DNA from 4 places in the Paenibacillus enshidis genome. Region 1 is predicted to be linked to each of the others. Evidence: riboswitches for the same ligand, from Rfam matches in the RefSeq annotation. Region 1 holds a riboswitch; each other region holds the start of a gene.

Region 1 (4,284 bases):
CTGCTGCTCACTACACTGTCTCTGCTTACCCTGGCGGTGGCTCCAAGCGCCGCACTGTTTCTTCTTGCGGCCGCAATGATCGGGATCGGATCGGTGGCAGCGCAGATTTTGGTGCCTTATGCGGCCCATCTTGCCCCTGACGAAACCCGCGGGCGTGTCGTGGGAAATGTGATGAGCGGCTTGCTGCTCGGCATTATGCTTGCACGTCCGCTGTCCAGCATGGTCGCTGATCTGCTGGGCTGGCGTTCTGTATTCGTCTTATCCGCCGTACTGATTCTTGTGCTGGCTCTGGTTCTGGCCAAGGCGCTTCCTGCCAGAAAGCCGGTGACAAACGAATCTTACTCCAGGCTCATCGGATCGATGTGGCATCTGCTGAAAACTACGCCAATCCTGCGGCGCCGGGCCATTTATCATGCTGCTGTATTTGGGACCTTCAGCTTGTTCTGGACGACGGTTTCGCTCTTACTGACAGGGCCTGCATTTCATTTTTCGCAAACGGAAGTGGCACTGTTTGCCTTAGCGGGAGTATCTGGCGCGATCGCGGCACCGATTGCCGGCCGTCTTGCGGACCGGGGTTGGATTCGGCCGGCAACAGGGCTTGCTTTGGCTGCAGTCATCATTTCACTGGCTCTGCCTTTCATGGTTCATACCCGTTCGGTGCTTACCGTAACCATATTAGTCTTTTCTGCGATTCTTTTAGACATGGGCGTGTCGGCTAATCTGGTTCTCAGCCAGCGTGCGATTTTTGCCCTTGGAGCCGAGGTGCGCAGCCGGTTGAACGGCTTGTTTATGGCTATCTTTTTTGCAGGTGGAGCCCTGGGCTCTGCAGCGGGCGGATGGGCTTATGACCTGGGGGGCTGGAAGGCGGCGTCCGTCATAGGCATTGCCCTGCCAGCCATGGCACTGATCTATTATTTTACGGAGCGCCAACAGGTTCAAAAGGCTACAGCATCAAAATAATGTATACCCCCGCCAAAACAAGATACAAAATGGAGTAGCGGCGGTCGGTCTTCCAATCCCGGGAAGCCATGGCTATAAACAGGACGAACAAGGCATAGGGTGTTATGTTATATTCCACAAAAAATAGTGCGCAGATCAGTGCGATCAGTACAGCTCCTACAATTACGTTGTACCAAAGGGGATATCTTTTCATCAAGATCAACTCCCGTCGCTTGTTAAATCTATATTAACATAAGATTAACACGCCTCCGAAAGAAGTCCGACTCCGATAATAATATGGAAGCATTCAACCGGTTGAAGGAACTGCCACGACCGGTTTTTTACATGCCATCTTGACGGTGTTTTCCTCCAACCTGCGTGTAATATGTTTCTCGATTCAGCTAACTATGCATTACGTGTTTACATTTTTGTTTCTTTTGTGTTACTTTTATGGACTTCTTTTTTTAGTGATATATAGCCATTTTATCTTCGATCTATAAGGGTATTTCTTCCATTGACAAAGAGCATTCGGGTATATTACTCTGATTAAGGTTACAAAATTTTAATATTTGCCGAATTTCATTGTGTTTGAAAACGGGGGAACCATTCCGGGTGAATTATTCTTGTACATAAAAGAGTAAAGGGAACCTTCTACCTAACCCTCAGCTAACTCCGTAGGCGTTGAAGGGAGAACATTTTTTTGAAAAAAGCGATATTGTCGATTTTTGGAGCTGCCGTACTGTTTACATCCGGGGCTGCCACTACACATGCCAGCGAAGCACAAATCAACAGCTATGTTAGTCAGGTTGCAGGCACTCCATACAAATATGGGGGCACCACAACTGCAGGATTCGATTGTTCCGGTTTTATTCTGTACATATTCAACAAGTTTAGTTTGGACTTGCCCCGCACTTCCCAACAGCAGGCTAACGCAGGTATAGCAGTCGCCAAAGAAGATCTCCGGGCGGGAGACCTGGTGTTTTTTAACACAAGCGGACGCGGCATTTCCCATGCCGGCATCTATTTGGGGAACAATCAGTTTGCCCATTCCTCAAGCAGCCAGGGTGTTACTGTCAGCAGCCTGTCGGAGTCTTATTATCAGAACAGATATGTAACTGCCCGCCGCGTCATCAGCCAGACAAGCTATGCCCAAATGGTGAGCGAAGCGCGTTGACGAAATGAAAGAGGACAAGCCTGAAGTTATTTTCAGGTTTGTCCTCTTTTGCTATCCGGTCATGCACTTTGCACAGATTGGGAATACTGCATTGACAATCCTCTCCTTCACTACATATAATAAATTCAAAACACATGAACAATTATTCATATATAGTTATTTGGCTGCCAGGAAGGGGAGGAGCCTCATGGGTACAGCGGTTGAAAAGGTGAAACGGGAGCTTATACTGGAAGGCCTGGACTGTGCGAATTGCGCCATGAAGATTGAGAACGGTGTGAAGAAGCTGGACGGGGTTATGGACTGTTCTGTTAACTTTGTAAGCAAGACACTTACGATGGAAGTGGACAAAACGCATGATCAGGATGTCGTCACAGCAGCCAGGAAAAAAGTGAATCAGTTGGAGCCTCATATTCAGGTCGTGGAGAAGGGGAACGGAGCTGCTGCGAAAGCGGCCATAAGCCATGTGGCTGCACAGAATGGTCATAACCACGATCATGCTCACGACCACAGTCACGGGCACAGCCATGATCATGGGGCGGGCAATACGAAACGCATGATCATTCGCTTGATTGCAGGTGCCCTTCTTACAGGAGTCGGGTTATTGTCACCTGTTACGGGAGTAGCGGAGTTTGCGCTGTTCGCCGTCGCTTATCTTATTGTTGGCGGTGACATTGTCCTCAGAGCTGTTAAAAATATCCTCAGAGGTCAGGTGTTCGACGAGCATTTTCTGATGTCCATCGCCACCATCGGCGCCTTTGCCATTCAGCAGTATCCCGAAGGCGTGGCCGTCATGCTGTTCTATCAGGTAGGTGAGCTGTTCCAGAGCATAGCTGTGAGCCGGTCGCGCAAGTCCATCAGCAGCCTGATGGATATCCGGCCTGATTATGCCAACCTGCAGATGGGAATTGAGACGAAGCGGGTGGCCCCGGAAGAGGTTCGTGTCGGTGATCTCATCATAGTGAAGCCTGGCGAGCGGGTCCCGCTCGACGGCAAAGTGCTGGAGGGCAGAACCGCCATGGACACCTCGGCTTTAACAGGCGAATCCGTGCCGCGCGAGGTCGAGCCCGGGGATGAGGTATTAAGCGGCTTTGTTAACAAAAACGGAGTATTGACCGTTGAAGTTGCTAAAAGCTACGGTGAATCCACCGTTTCCAAAATTTTGGAGCTGGTACAAAATGCAAGCAGCAAGAAGGCGCCGACGGAGCAGTTTATTACGAAATTCGCACGCTATTATACGCCGGTTGTCGTCATTGTCGCCACCCTGCTGGCCGTCGTGCCGCCATTGCTGATCAGTGGTGCCACGTTTTCCGAATGGGTCTACCGTGCTCTGGTGTTTCTCGTTATTTCCTGCCCTTGCGCGTTGGTGGTGTCCATTCCGCTCGGATTTTTCGGCGGGATCGGGGCGGCCTCCAGGCAAGGTGTGCTCGTGAAGGGCAGCAACTATCTTGAAGCCCTGAATGATGTAAAATATGTCGTATTCGATAAAACAGGCACCCTTACGAAAGGGGCCTTTACCGTGACCGGGATTTATCCAGCTAACGGGGCAACCCGGGAGGAGCTGCTCCGCAGCGCTGCTTATGCCGAGCTCCATTCCAATCACCCGATTGCCGAATCCATTCGCGCAGCTTACGGGCAAGAGCTGCAGGCGGCTGATGTTCAGGAATATAACGAAATCGCGGGCCACGGCATTCAGGTGCGGTTTGAAGGAAAACAGATTCTGGCCGGCAATGCCAAGCTCATGAACCGGGAGCAGATTCCTTTCGAGACACCTGAAGAACCGGGAACGGTCGTGCACGTAGCTATCGATGGGAGCTATGCGGGGTATATCGTCATTGCGGACGAGATTAAGGAGGATGCGGAACAGACCATCCGCTCCTTGAAAGAGCTGGGCATGAAAAAGACGATCATGCTTACCGGTGATGCGAAAGCTGTTGGTGAGGCCGTAGGCCGGAAGCTTGGTCTGGACGAAGTGCACGCCGAGCTCCTGCCGCAGCATAAGGTAGAGGAGATTGAGAAGCTGGACCGGCAAAAAGCACGCAGGGACAAAATTGCCTTTATCGGTGACGGCATGAATGATACTCCCGTACTTGCGCGGGCCGATGTCGGGATTGCCATGGGCGGTCTGGGCTCGGATGCGGCGATTGAGGCTGCGGACATCGTTATTATGACCG
Region 2 (4,284 bases), on a different contig from region 1:
AAGATCAGCGCACCGGACCGGTGCCTTTCCTCCGTTGCATTGATATCCTCCATAAGCACATCCCGTACGAATTCCTGATCATTGCCGTCAATAATCATCCGCATTCCGCTGCGCAGAAAGGCGTTGTCGATCTCTTCCACCTTGGGCTCAAGGGCGAGCAGACCTTCACGGCGGGTAATGGAGGCCCATTCCATAAATGTAGTGATCAATTGCTGGCGGTCAGGCAGCTTTTGCTCAGTGAAAATAATTTTGAAAAGCTTGGGTACTCTCTTCATGTCCGACATCGGGAAGGCCATGAATACACTGGCGGCTGTGCCTACAAAGATAATCATGTAAGCTGCAGGGTTATTAACCAAATTGACGACAGGCGCCCCTTTGAGGATCATGCCGACAACCAGGGATATGAGCCCGAGTGCAAGTCCTATAATTGATGAAATTTGCATTGTACACCTCGTCCATGAGAAATTGGTAGAACATCCGGTCCGGCCAGGGGACATCCTTGCCCTCCAACGTATTTTGGTGAAACGGACTACCATATTTATCGACAAAAGCCCCTTTTTTTTTTAGGGGGATTTCACGGTATAATGAAGACAACGCTGTTAAATGACAATTTTGAGAACAGGATTCCAAATCCGGAATGGAGAAGAGTGGAGGGCTCACATGGGTGTTAGGCATGGAAGAGAATATGAACTCATTCTGAAGGAGTTGACGGACGCAGTAGGGCGTATTCCGGACAGTTACCTTTTTTTTGAAATGGAAGAGGAGGAATGGGAGCGTCTGGAGAGTGCGGAACGAGCTGAGGTTCAGGAAGCGCTGGCCGAGGATCTCTTTTACGCGCTTGGAGAAGAGTCTGTTATTACGGTCGGGAGCGGTGTCATCATTCATGACCGAAACCGTTACCGGATCGACATTCTGATCGGTGAAGAGGAGCTGACCTTCGTATCCCTCGTATAACATAGCCATTGGATTTCTCAGCGAAGCCATGGTAATATGAACACGGTCATAAGGGCTGGCCCCAATAACATCAGGAACGGCTTCCGTATCACGGAGAGGAGCAGGAATACTATGCCTTTTACATTAGAAGAAATAGAGGCTCATCTGGAGAGATTAGAGGGCTGGGAGCTAGAGGAGGGACGCTGGATTGTTCGGAAATACGTCTTTTCCAGCTTTATGAGAGGAATCGCATTCGTGGATGAAGTAGCCGGTATTTCGGAAGCATTCAATCACCATCCGTTTATTACCATTGATTACAAGACGGTTACGCTGCGCCTCACCTCGTGGGATGAAGGCGGGATTACAGCAGTAGATATAAAAGAAGCACAGCAGTACAATGAAGCATTCGAACACATGCGTTCGGAGGATTAATCCTGGATTAACCTTGCAACGGCAAATCAACGGACCGCAATAAGCGATCAAATAGCAAACGCCCTGGGTAGAGCTAAGACTCTGAATCCAGGGCGTTTGGTATAGGGTCTGCGTCTTCCCCGCTATTGTAGACCATACAATAAAAAGGCTTCATCCCGTCCGGAGTTTGCCGCTCATAGGCATCGGTAATGCGAAAGCCTGCAGAACGGTAGGCCCTGATGGCCCGTTTGTTCCAGACGAGGACTTCGAGGTCGATCTCATTTTGCGGCGCACGGCGCCTGGCTTCCTCAGCGATAGCCCGGACAAACTCCGCACCGTGTCCATGACCGCATAATTCCGGCCGCATTCCGAGCCCAAGACGGGTCACCTCTTCCATGGGAAAATATTGGGCAAACCCGCATAGGCCACCTGACTCATCCAATACAGCGACATATTGGGAGCTTCGCAGCTCCGGGTTGGCAAATTCGATGTCGAGAGCCTTCATCTGCTCCCAAGGCAGCCAGCCATAAATGTCATAGGGCGGTTTATATTTCCACTCACTTATGGCAGCTGCCTGCTCTTCACTCATCGGAACGATCTGATAGCTTGTTGATTCGGCGGACATATTTTTCCCCCTTACGTATCCCTTCTTAAAAAGGGTACTTCGGTTAAGCCTGTTTGGCAACAAAAAAAGCCTCAATTCCGGCGGGAATCGAAGCTGCTGAAGTTATGATGTAAATAATTTCTAATCAAGGGCAACAGATTCGTAAGTGGATGTACTCATGACACGTTTGGCACCAAGGTATCGATCAGCGTAGTAGCTTTCGCCCAACGAACTGACGGTGACACCACGTGATGAGGAGGAGTGGGCAAATCTGCCGTCACCTACATAAATCCCTACATGAGAAACTCCTCTTCCATTCGTGTTGAAGAATACCAGGTCTCCAGGTCTCATTTCATCCCGCGAAACAGCGGTTCCCGCTTCGAACTGGGTGGAGGATTGGCGGGGAAGATCAAGCCCAAGCTGGTCAAATACATAACTCGTAAATCCGGAACAGTCAAATCCGCTCAGCGTGGTGCCGCCTGCTCTATAAGAGGTGCCTTTGGCATCCTGGATGACCTGGTCCATTTTGGAGTCCGCATACACGCTTCCAGCGCCGAATGAAAGGCCCGCGAAGGCGATTGCTGCACTCATGGCTGCGATAGCTAGCTTCTTTTTCAAAAAAATACAAACCCCTTCCAACGCCTGCGAAGTTAGCTTAAGGGTTCGGTAGAAGGCTCCCCTATGATCCCTCTGATGCGAGATCAATTCACCCAAAACTGGTTCCCCCGCTTCCCGGTGCCGGGAATTCGGCTTTACTAGATGTGCACCTTGAAGCATATGATCGTTCATGAATAGGTTGTCTAAAAAGGTTACAGCAATAATTACAAAGTTGTTACTATCAGTTCACAGGGACTATTGTAACAAAGGAAGCATAGTTTGGCAAATGTTTCATAGCAAAAAGCTGTAAAAAAATAGTCTCTGCTAAAACAGAGACTAAAAATATCGAAAGTACTATGTTAAAAGAATTTACATGAGATTATTTTCAGCAGACGCTGGCATCATTTTACTCCTTGGTGAACGAATCACAAGTAGTATTCCATAAATAATACTGTGCAGATGTGTGCCATATTGTAAAAAGTGAAGAAATGAAATGATAAGTCTGGTGAAGGATGAGTGCAAGCAACCCTGTCCACAGCCAGCCAGAGACGCTAAAGATAGAGAGCAGGACGATGACAGATGCTCCGAGCACTGCGGATATTCCGATGCCGGGGAGAATACACCGCATGCAGCAGGCGAGCGAGAACCATGCGCCCCTCCCGCTGATCGTTCCGAACTGCATGTACATCACGCATTGACGGATGAGCCAGGCCAAAATGCCCCATAAAACGATGTAAGGGAGAAGGTGGACGGCGGCAAGAAGCGGTTCTTGCAGCGAACCGGACAGAGTCTGCAGCAGACGCGGTACAATCCAGTACCCGGGAAGCAGCAGAAGGCAGGTTTCAACCGTGTAATATAAAAGGGACGAACGCCAGAACAGACGGATGCCGGTGAGAAAGGAGCGCCGCCCCTGCTGTCTCTTCATATGCAGGCTGTAATATACACCCGCCCGGACCAACGGGGTCAGCAGCATGCGCAGCACGATGACCGCAAGCAGAACCCACAAATACAGATGGACGGAAGAGCTTTGCGCCAATGCAATCTGGCTTTCCATCCAGAATAAGGTCCGGTTGAGCTCGCTCTGGCCGCTTCCCGGATAGCGCAGCAGCAGAGGCACGATACCCGATTCAGTGTACTTATAGTTGAATACTCCCCAAGCAAGACGGTAGATAAACAGCAGAATTACGATAAAAAAATGCAAGCGGACGAGCGTCCAACCCTCTTTGACAGAATTCATCACCTGCGGACACCTCACCATGACAGACTTCTAATCAAAGCTTCAGCCAGCCTGGTCATCCCCAGAAGCCAGCGTGTTTCGGTTTTCTCCGGCAGCTCAGCCAGCAGTGTGTTATTCAGGTGGTTGTTCTCCAGAGGGATCGTATGAAGAGGATCAATGACCACCGAGACTGCAGGGGACCTGCTTTGAAAACGGTAGGTTACCTTCTGCTGTTTGCCGTCCCATGTCTTCTGTATGCTGCTTTTATCCTTGAATGCTACTTGGATAGGTACGGCCGGCACGTCGCCGCCCTTTTTGGACACGGTAACGGCAGACTCGTACATGCCATTCTCCAGCTTGCGCAGCTGAATGCTGTCTACCGCAAAATCAGCCATTTGGCTGCCATATACGTACTGATTGAAATAGGGAGACCATGAACGGCCTGTCACGCTTTCCACTATACGCTGAAAATCGCGGGTGGATGGATGCTTGAAGCGGTATTTCCGCACATAGGAACGGAGCA
Region 3 (4,284 bases), on a different contig from region 1:
CGTCGGCGCGCTTGCCAAACGCATTTGTCCCGAGTCCGAGTGTGGATACTTGCAGCCCGCTGCTGCCAAGGCGGCGGAAGTTCATGGTCTTCACTCCTTCTGTTGATTATCAATAAGATAATATACATTATCTCAAATGCAATAGGTTCTACGCAAAGACATCGATTACGACCCAGCTTGAAATCTATACATAAAAGATATATAGTATGTTTAGAAAAGCTAATCATAGTAAGGATGAGAAACATGGCATACTCTACAGCTTTATCGCAGGGAATTTCGATATTACTCTTTATTCACGCTATGGCGGAGGAACGCTGCTATAGTTATTTATCTACGAAGGTCATTTCAGAGCAATTGAATATTCCTGTTCCGACAACGGCAAAGGTTATCCGCAACCTGAATAGCGCCCAACTGACCATCGCCAAAGAAGGAGCTAAAGGCGGAATAATGCTGGCAAGACCGTTATCGGAGATTACATTTTTTGATGTGTTTCTTGCAGTAGAGCCTGGAAAAGCTTTGTTCAAAATCCATACAGATGTGAACCTTCAAGGACAGCAGGTTGACGAGGTTAAACAAAAAATCGTTGATCATCTGTCTGCAGCCGAGCTTGCCATGCAAGAATCTCTAAAGGAAATGAAGTTAACCGATTTATTGGAATAAGGATGGGTTAACTTTTTTTTGGACAAAACTATATATAATTTATATATAGAATATATTGTTTAGATTGAGAAAGGGGTATGTCTATGAGCTTTGATAATCACTTTGTAGAGGCAGCCAATGGCGTTAAAATTCCGCAATTAGGCTTCGGGGTTTACAAAATCACGAAAAAGGAAGAGTTTGAACGGGCGATTGGTGAAGCGATTCGTATAGGATACCGTCATTTTGATACAGCAAAAATTTATGGAAATGAAGCGGTATTGGGGCAGGAGATTCAAAAAAGCGGAATCCCGCGTGAACAATTTTTCATCACCTCCAAAGTCTGGAATACGGATCATGGATATAAAGCGACCCAAAAAGCTTTTGAACAAACGATAAAAAGGCTGAACGTAGACTACCTTGACATGTATTTGATTCATTTTGCCTCGCCTCATTATATAGAAACCTGGAAAGCCATGGAGGAATTATATGTGGAGGGGAAAATTAAAGTCATCGGGGTTGCGAATTTTGAAATCCGGCATCTTGAACATTTAATGAAGCACTCCGAAATTCCGCCAATGATAAATCAGATTGAGACCCATCCGGAATTTCCGCAAAATGCTTTACATGCGTATCTGAATGAGCATCAAATTCTGCACGAGGCCTGGGCGCCGCTGGGGCAGGGGAATAAAGCTCTGTTTGAACACCCGGAATTGCAGCGAATCGCCCGTAGTCATAACAAAACGGTGGCTCAGGTTATTTTACGATGGCATTTGGAGCGGGGAATCCTTATTATACCCAAGTCATCCAACCCGAGAAGAATTAAAGAAAACAGTGAAATATTTGATTTCAAGCTCAGCGGAGATGAAATGGAGATGATCAGCCGGCTCAATTCAGGCAAAAGGTATGCGATCAACCCGACGGGTTATATCGTTAATCCAATCTATAATGGGCTGATGAAGCTGTTTATAAGGTAGAATCAATGCCAAAGAGGCTCGCGATAGCTTATATCAGCTATATGCGGGCCTTTTGAATGCACGCTCAGCATCGCCGCCATTTATACAGTAAAAGTCCGAAATGGAACTGGCTAAGTCAAGACACTATAATAAGCACTTGATTTCTGAAATAACTCTTCAGGTTCCAGGTCAAATCCTGTACCCGCCGTATGTGTTGCGAATTTGCGTAAGGATGCGGGCTCCGGATATCCCTCATTCTCCTTCCAATTCGCCTCGGCTTCCATCCGGGCACTGAGGTCCAGCAGAGCGGTTTGGGTCATATCCGCCTTGTTTCCTCCCCATAAAATCCGGTGCAGTCTTGTGGTGATAAGTGCTTCTTGAAGGGTCATTCCCTTCAAACTGTGCAGGAAAGATGCCCATTTGACAATATCGAAGCTGCTGTCGTTCACGGACATCACACATTCCCCCCAGCCCGTGCAGGAGCCACAGTTGATCTGCAGCAACCCGTAACGGCAACTCCTCAAAGTTCCTTTTCCCGCCTGGTAACAGGTGCCGATATCAAACTCGAATAGCTGAATCCCTGTAATACGTGCCTCGGTCATGAAGCTCCCTTTTATGCTCATCAAGGGTTGAAGCCGATAGGATAACTTGTAATCCTCCATGTTTCATTTCCTTTCTTTCAGGTCTCGGACGCTTACGAGGTTAGCTGTCGGGTTCGGGCTGAGATTGGCCCTACATGAATTTCGATTCATGATTCACCCCAAGGCTGGTTAAGCCGTTCCGGTTCCCCCGCTTCCCGTGTACAGGAATTCAGCGATTACGGCACTGCGTGTATCTTTCCATTGAACTGAAAAACATAATAGTCCTGATAGTTGAGGATGTAAAGCAGGCTTTTTTCATTTTTACACTTTTTTTACGCCCCCTGCTGAGATCTTAACCCCATTTTTATACCGAACCGTATTATCATTGGCTCTGTGCCGAGGGTAGATGGCTTGTTTCTATCCCGAGAATGAGATCCTGTCACAGGAGGCAACCTATATGAACATTTGAAAACAGAATTGGCGCACTGGCAGCAAGCAGAGCCATCAAGGCGCCGATGTGCGGTCTAATTACAGTGGAAGGTTGTGAAAATATGCTGGATATCGTAATGGTAGTATCTTTGATTCTTTTAGCTTTAATGATGGTTGGCTTGCTGGCCTGGGCTGGCAAAGTTGCGGATGAAGGAAGTGAACGCTCATGATGTGGCTGCTTGGCATCGTTGTTCTTCTGGTCGGCGTGTACCTTACTTACGTGCTGCTGAATCCGGAAAAATTTTAATGTGGTTATAGAGGAAGGAGTTCAAACGTTATGTTTGCTGTACTGTCTATCGGGGTGACGCTGCTGCTGGTTCTGCTGCTGGCACGTCCGGCCGGTCTTTATTTGGCTAAGGTATTTAACTATGAGCCGTCCGGACTGGATAAATGGTTCGGGTGGATCGAGAAGCCGATCTTTGCGCTTGGCGGCATCCGCCGGGACCATCAGTCCTGGAAGCAATACGCCTTGTCTGTTGTGCTTAGCAATTTGGTGATGATTGCTTTGGTATATTTAATATTCCGGGTACAAAGGTTTCTGCCGCTGAACCCGTCCGGCATTGATAATATGGAGCCGACGCTTGCCTTTAACACGGCGATAAGCTTTATGACCAATACGGATCTCCAGCATTACAGCGGGGAGAGTGGCCTTTCCTATTTCTCGCAAATGATAGCCATCGTATTTATGATGTTTATGTCCCCCGCTACGGGGCTTGCGGTGGGCATCGCCGTGATCAGAGGACTTGCGGGCAAGCCTCTTGGCAACTTCTTTGTGGACCTGGTCCGCGCGATCACTCGTATCTATTTGCCCATTGCCTTTGTTGCGGCATTAATTTTTATCGCGCTTGGTGTGCCGCAGACGCTGGATGTTACAGCTGTAGCGCATACAATTGGCGGAGAGGTACAGGAGATTGCACGCGGTCCGATAGGATCGTTCCTGTCCATAAAGCAATTGGGAAATAACGGCGGCGGATATGTCGGAGTCAACTCGGCCCATCCGTTCGAGAACCCGGACGCTATCAGCAACATGCTGCAGATCTTGCTCATGATGCTGCTCGTTACGGCCTTGCCCTTTACGTATGGCAAAATGGTTGGCAACGCCAAGCAGGGGCGTGTTCTGTTCGTGTCGATGGCGATGCTCTTCATCGTTATGCTGGGCATTTCCCTGAGCGCGGAGAGTGCGGGCAATCCTGCCCTGAACGCCATGGGAATCCAGCATGAACAAGGCAGTATGGAAGGCAAAGAGGTCCGCTTCGGCGTGGCGCAATCCTCCCTGTATTCCGTGGTCACCACCGCATCCGAGACGGGTGCTGTCAATACGATGCATGACACGCTGACGCCGATTGCCGGATTGATCACGCTTGCGAATATGATGCTGAACACGGTGTTTGGCGGTGTGGGTGTAGGTCTCGTCAACGTATTGATGTACGCAATGATCGGTGTGTTTTTGTCTGGTCTGATGGTCGGGCGAACGCCTGAATTTCTCGGCAAGAAGATCGAAGGGCGGGAGATGAAGCTGATCGCGGTTACGATGCTGATTCACCCGTTGCTGATCCTGGCGCCGACAGCGCTGGCCCTGTATACAAATCCGGATACGATCTCGAATCCCGGGTTCCACGGGC
Region 4 (4,284 bases), on a different contig from region 1:
TTCTGCGCTTGCTTCGCCCTCATAAGGGCCGTATTGTCGTCAAGGACTCGGGAATGCATGCCGTGGAAGACTACCTGATGTCCCGTTACCAAATGTACTGGCAAATTTATTTTCATCCGGTGACCCGCAGCTCGGAAATTATACTGCGGCTCATTTTCCGGAGAGCCAAGGAGCTAATGAATCAGGGGTATACCTTCGGATTTCTGCTTGATCCTCTTCCCGACTTAATCCGTGGAGATCTGACAGTCAGCCAGTATTTAATGCTGGATGAATCCCTGATACAAACTGTATTTAATTTATGGAAGAAGGAAGAGGACCCTGTTCTGAGCGACCTGTGTTCGCGTTTTATGGATCGCAGGCTATATAAATATGTGCAAATCGACTCTATGGATATGAGTATGATTGACGATTTGCGGGCTGCCCTCGCGAAGGCTGGACTTCACCCCGACTATGACCTGGAAATTGATTTTCCGACAGACCTTCCTTATGATGTATTCCGGAAGGACGGATCGACAGAGAATCAGATTTTGCTGCTTGACCGGGAGGGCGGTGTGCGCGAAATATCCGAAGTGTCGGATATCGTACGCTCAATCAGCGGTATTCACCGGGGGAAATACCATCTGTATTACCCGCAAAATAAATTGGAGCAAATTAAGGATAAGCTGCCGCCCGACATCCAGAAATTGTTTGTTAAATAGCCTTCAAATCATTTCTTTTTAATCTAAGCATCATGATATAGAAGATTGCAAAAATTGAAAATTGCCAAAGAAAGAAATTAATCTAAATTAAAACCAATTAAGGAGGAACAATCCTTGGAATTATTTGATACGCATACCCATCTTGATTCGCCGTCATTTAATGAAGACAGAGAGCAAATCATATCAAACGCCGTCGAAGCCGGAGTTACGCGAATGGTCAATGTCGGGTTTAATAGAGAAACTATTCCCAGTACAATGGAGCTTGCCGAAACTTATGATTTTATTTATGCTGCTGTCGGATGGCATCCTGTTGATGCCATCACCATGCAGGATGGGGATTTGGAATGGATTGCATCGCTTTGCAAGCATGAGAAGGTCGTGGCCATTGGGGAAATTGGGCTGGATTACCATTGGGATACTTCTCCGAAGGATGTTCAGCAGCGGGTGCTGCGCCAGCAAATCGGACTTGCCCGGGAGTTGGGGATGCCGATTGTCATTCACAACCGGGATGCGCACGAGGATATCGTGAAAATTTTGCGTGAAGAGAAAGCACATGAGGTTGGAGGAATTATGCATTCGTTCTCTGGCAGCTGGGAAATCGCTAAATTATGTCTGAATATGGAATTTCATTTGTCCTTTGGAGGCCCGATTACCTTCAAAAATGCGCGTCAGCCGAAAGAGGTTTTGGCGCAGGTGCCGCTGGATCGCTTATTGATTGAAACCGATTCCCCTTACCTGACTCCCCATCCCTTCAGAGGCAAACGAAACGAGTCGGCCTATGTGAGATTGGTGGCTGAGGCAGCTGCCCAAATTAAGGGAATTTCCGTGGAGGAATTGGCGGCGATCACCACCAAAAATGGGCTGGAACGATTTTACATACGGAGAAAATGAGAGATAAATCATTAAAAAAGTATCCTATACGGAGCTAAACATAAAAATGTTCCGGGAAAACCGCGATTATTACAATATTTTAACCGATTATTTAGAGAAAAGCACTTGAAAGCTGCTTTACAACATGCATGTAAACAGGATATCATCGTTTCAGTGAATTATTGATGCTATGTAAAGTGGCAAATTCAGTAGTTCATTTCATGAACCAGTCTCGCTTAATCTCTGTTATGGAGAACGGGGGAACCGATATGGTGGCAGGCCATAAGGAGAGCGTACAGACATAGACGTATTGTCGTGTGCATGTACCTTCGCTTATGCCGGACGTCATAGTTCGATTTCTTTTCTGGGTCTTAGGGGTGAATGTGAAGGCAGCCGCCATGAGCGGGTGACCTGAACTAGGGCGACTCTCTACGTCCGAATCCGACAGCTAACCCCGTAAGCGTATCAAGAGAGAAGCTACCTCGTGTATGGATTTTCCGCATATGTCATTGACGGAAGTCACGAAAGAGCTCTCTTAACTCTTTCTTGACTTTTTTAGTTTATGAATATGGGAGAGTGTGCCCACATACTGTTACATAACGGAGTTATGACCAGTAAAGGGGGGCGCCATGCTGCGAAGACGGGAACATGATGCAGGGCAGGCTGCAGTCAGGCTTGTCTTGTAGAAAATCTGGTATAGTCGCGTCAACTTCAATCATGTATTACTCTCAGACGGCGAGGCTATGAAGGAGGACGGAGAAGTGGGAATTTTCCAACAAGGGGAGACCCATGAGTCACGCTCATCCAGCATGTCTTACGCGTTGCGATGGAAGCATGAAAAATTGCGCCACGCATCATTGGTCGCTATTTTTCTAATCGCACTAACAGTCACAATCTCTATTCTGGTGTACACGCAGACAAAGAAACAAGTAGTTCTGGTCATCAACGGTCAGCCTCAAGCGGTTGAGACCCGCGGAGAAAGTTTGCAGGATGTTCTGGAGGAGCATTCTATTACACTGGCACCTCATGACAAGATTTCCATGCCGGTGAACGGAGCTGTACAGAATGGGGACCGGGTAGTCATTAAACGGGCTGCGCCAGTGAACGTATCCGCAGGCTATGAAACCAAGCAGCTGTACACCACCGAAAATACAGTAGAAGACGCTATTCGAACCTTGGGCTACGAATTGTCACCGGAAGATAAGGTTTCCCCCTCACCGGATACCAAAATCTCTTCTAACATGGATATAAAAATTGTTCGTGTCACGAAGCAGAAGGTTCAACAAAAGGCAGAGATTCCTTTCAGAGTCGTCAAGACGGCTGATCCAAGCTTGTACAAGGGAGATAACCGCACCTTGGTGAGCGGCAAGGATGGAGTCATGGTCCAGAATATTGAGAAGGTGTATCATGACGGGAAACTGGTTTCAAAGCGTATGGTAAACAAAGAAGTCGCTACGAATCGTGTTGACAAGGTTATTGCAGTAGGTACGAAGAAGAAACCTGTTGTACTGGCGGCATCTATCGGACCTTCCGGTTCCGCAAAGATGGCCAGTGCCAATACGATCAGCCGGGCAGGAGTAGAATTTAAATATACAAAAGTTTTAAGCAATGTATCCATGACGGCTTACTCTGCGCAGCAGCCTGGCATAGGCACCCGGACATCCTCCGGCACACGTGTTACTGAAGGACGCACCATTGCTGTGGACCCTAATGTCATTCCAATAGGCTGGTGGGTATATATTGAAGGTCTGGGCTTCCGTCGTGCTGAGGATACTGGCGGCGCCATAAAAGGCAACAAAATCGATGTGTATTATGAGAGTTTGAATCAGGCGATGAATTTTGGCCGTAAATCAGGAATGACGGTGTATGTCATCGGTCCGGTCAGACCGGAGTTGAATTAACCGCAGGCGGGAATGTTAGAGCTTGTAATTCAATCGCTGGTTAGGATAGTATTAAGATCATAAAGATGCCATGCTAAGAAGGGGAGGATCATCCTCTTCTTATTTTTATTTTGTGCTAAAGCCAAGCTCGGGATGAGAGCATCGGGAAGGAAGATAGATTCATGATTAAGGAAGTCATCGTAGTGGAGGGCCGGGATGATACGGTGGCCATCAAAAGGGCGGTCCAGGCCGACACGATTGAAACGGGCGGATCTGCCATCAATGCCACGACGATTCGCAAAATTGCCATGGCCCAGAAGCGGCGGGGGATCATTATCCTGACCGATCCGGATCACGCCGGGGAGCGGATACGCAAGATTATTGCCTCCAGGGTACCGGGGTGCAAGCAGGCCTTTATTCCGGAGGCGGAAGCGACCCGGAAAGGGGATATCGGGGTAGAGAATGCTTCTCCTGAAGCGATCCGTCACGCACTCGCCAGAGTTCATACTACGGTAGAGGATGCGCGCCCCCTGATCGATTGGGAGGACCTTATTGACGCGGGCATGATCACACATCCACGGGCGGCCTCCCGCAGGATGGCGTTAGGCAACATCCTGGGCATCGGTTATTGCAACGGCAAGCAGCTTCATAAGCGGCTGACGATGTTCCAAATCAGCCGCGAGGAGTTCGCGGCGGCATTACAGCAAATTGAAAGCGAAGGATTGTGATGGACATGAAGGGTCTTGAAGATATTGCGACTCCCCGCCGGACCAAGGAGATCATTCAGAGGCACGGTTTCTCGTTCAAGAAGAGTCTGGGCCAGAATTTTCTGGTTG

What was found. Region 1 has a riboswitch for cyclic di-AMP ahead of ACE41H_RS22030 (C40 family peptidase). Riboswitches for the same ligand answer to the same signal wherever they lie in the genome.
Region 2: it holds a riboswitch for cyclic di-AMP, as region 1 does, so the genes downstream of both, ACE41H_RS20415 (C40 family peptidase) here and ACE41H_RS22030 (C40 family peptidase) in region 1, are expected to answer to the same signal.
Region 3: it holds a riboswitch for cyclic di-AMP, as region 1 does, so the genes downstream of both, ACE41H_RS17315 (hypothetical protein) here and ACE41H_RS22030 (C40 family peptidase) in region 1, are expected to answer to the same signal.
Region 4: it holds a riboswitch for cyclic di-AMP, as region 1 does, so the genes downstream of both, ACE41H_RS19785 (resuscitation-promoting factor) here and ACE41H_RS22030 (C40 family peptidase) in region 1, are expected to answer to the same signal.

The regions. Positions count from the first base shown of each region.
Region 1 is NZ_JBHHMI010000031.1:43,885-48,168, reverse strand. Features, by position in the region: gene ACE41H_RS22040 (MFS transporter) at 1-960, shown strand, start outside; gene ACE41H_RS22035 (hypothetical protein) at 944-1,153, opposite strand; cyclic di-AMP (ydaO/yuaA leader) riboswitch at 1,500-1,635, shown strand; gene ACE41H_RS22030 (C40 family peptidase) at 1,640-2,113, shown strand; gene ACE41H_RS22025 (heavy metal translocating P-type ATPase) at 2,301-4,284, shown strand, end outside.
Region 2 is NZ_JBHHMI010000025.1:30,167-34,450, forward strand. Features, by position in the region: gene motA (flagellar motor stator protein MotA) at 1-443, opposite strand, end outside; gene ACE41H_RS20400 (hypothetical protein) at 661-954, shown strand; gene ACE41H_RS20405 (4a-hydroxytetrahydrobiopterin dehydratase) at 1,066-1,365, shown strand; gene ACE41H_RS20410 (GNAT family N-acetyltransferase) at 1,439-1,969, opposite strand; gene ACE41H_RS20415 (C40 family peptidase) at 2,090-2,566, opposite strand; cyclic di-AMP (ydaO/yuaA leader) riboswitch at 2,573-2,710, opposite strand; gene ACE41H_RS20420 (hypothetical protein) at 2,952-3,782, opposite strand; gene ACE41H_RS20425 (M1 family metallopeptidase) at 3,797-4,284, opposite strand, start outside.
Region 3 is NZ_JBHHMI010000017.1:4,087-8,370, forward strand. Features, by position in the region: gene ACE41H_RS17300 (aldo/keto reductase) at 1-85, opposite strand, end outside; gene ACE41H_RS17305 (RrF2 family transcriptional regulator) at 244-660, shown strand; gene ACE41H_RS17310 (aldo/keto reductase) at 744-1,613, shown strand; gene ACE41H_RS17315 (hypothetical protein) at 1,724-2,254, opposite strand; cyclic di-AMP (ydaO/yuaA leader) riboswitch at 2,269-2,418, opposite strand; gene kdpF (K(+)-transporting ATPase subunit F) at 2,832-2,909, shown strand; gene kdpA (potassium-transporting ATPase subunit KdpA) at 2,940-4,284, shown strand, end outside.
Region 4 is NZ_JBHHMI010000023.1:10,621-14,904, forward strand. Features, by position in the region: gene ACE41H_RS19775 (HD domain-containing protein) at 1-698, shown strand, start outside; gene ACE41H_RS19780 (TatD family hydrolase) at 813-1,589, shown strand; cyclic di-AMP (ydaO/yuaA leader) riboswitch at 1,792-2,047, shown strand; gene ACE41H_RS19785 (resuscitation-promoting factor) at 2,330-3,469, shown strand; gene rnmV (ribonuclease M5) at 3,631-4,176, shown strand; gene rsmA (16S rRNA (adenine(1518)-N(6)/adenine(1519)-N(6))-dimethyltransferase RsmA) at 4,182-4,284, shown strand, end outside.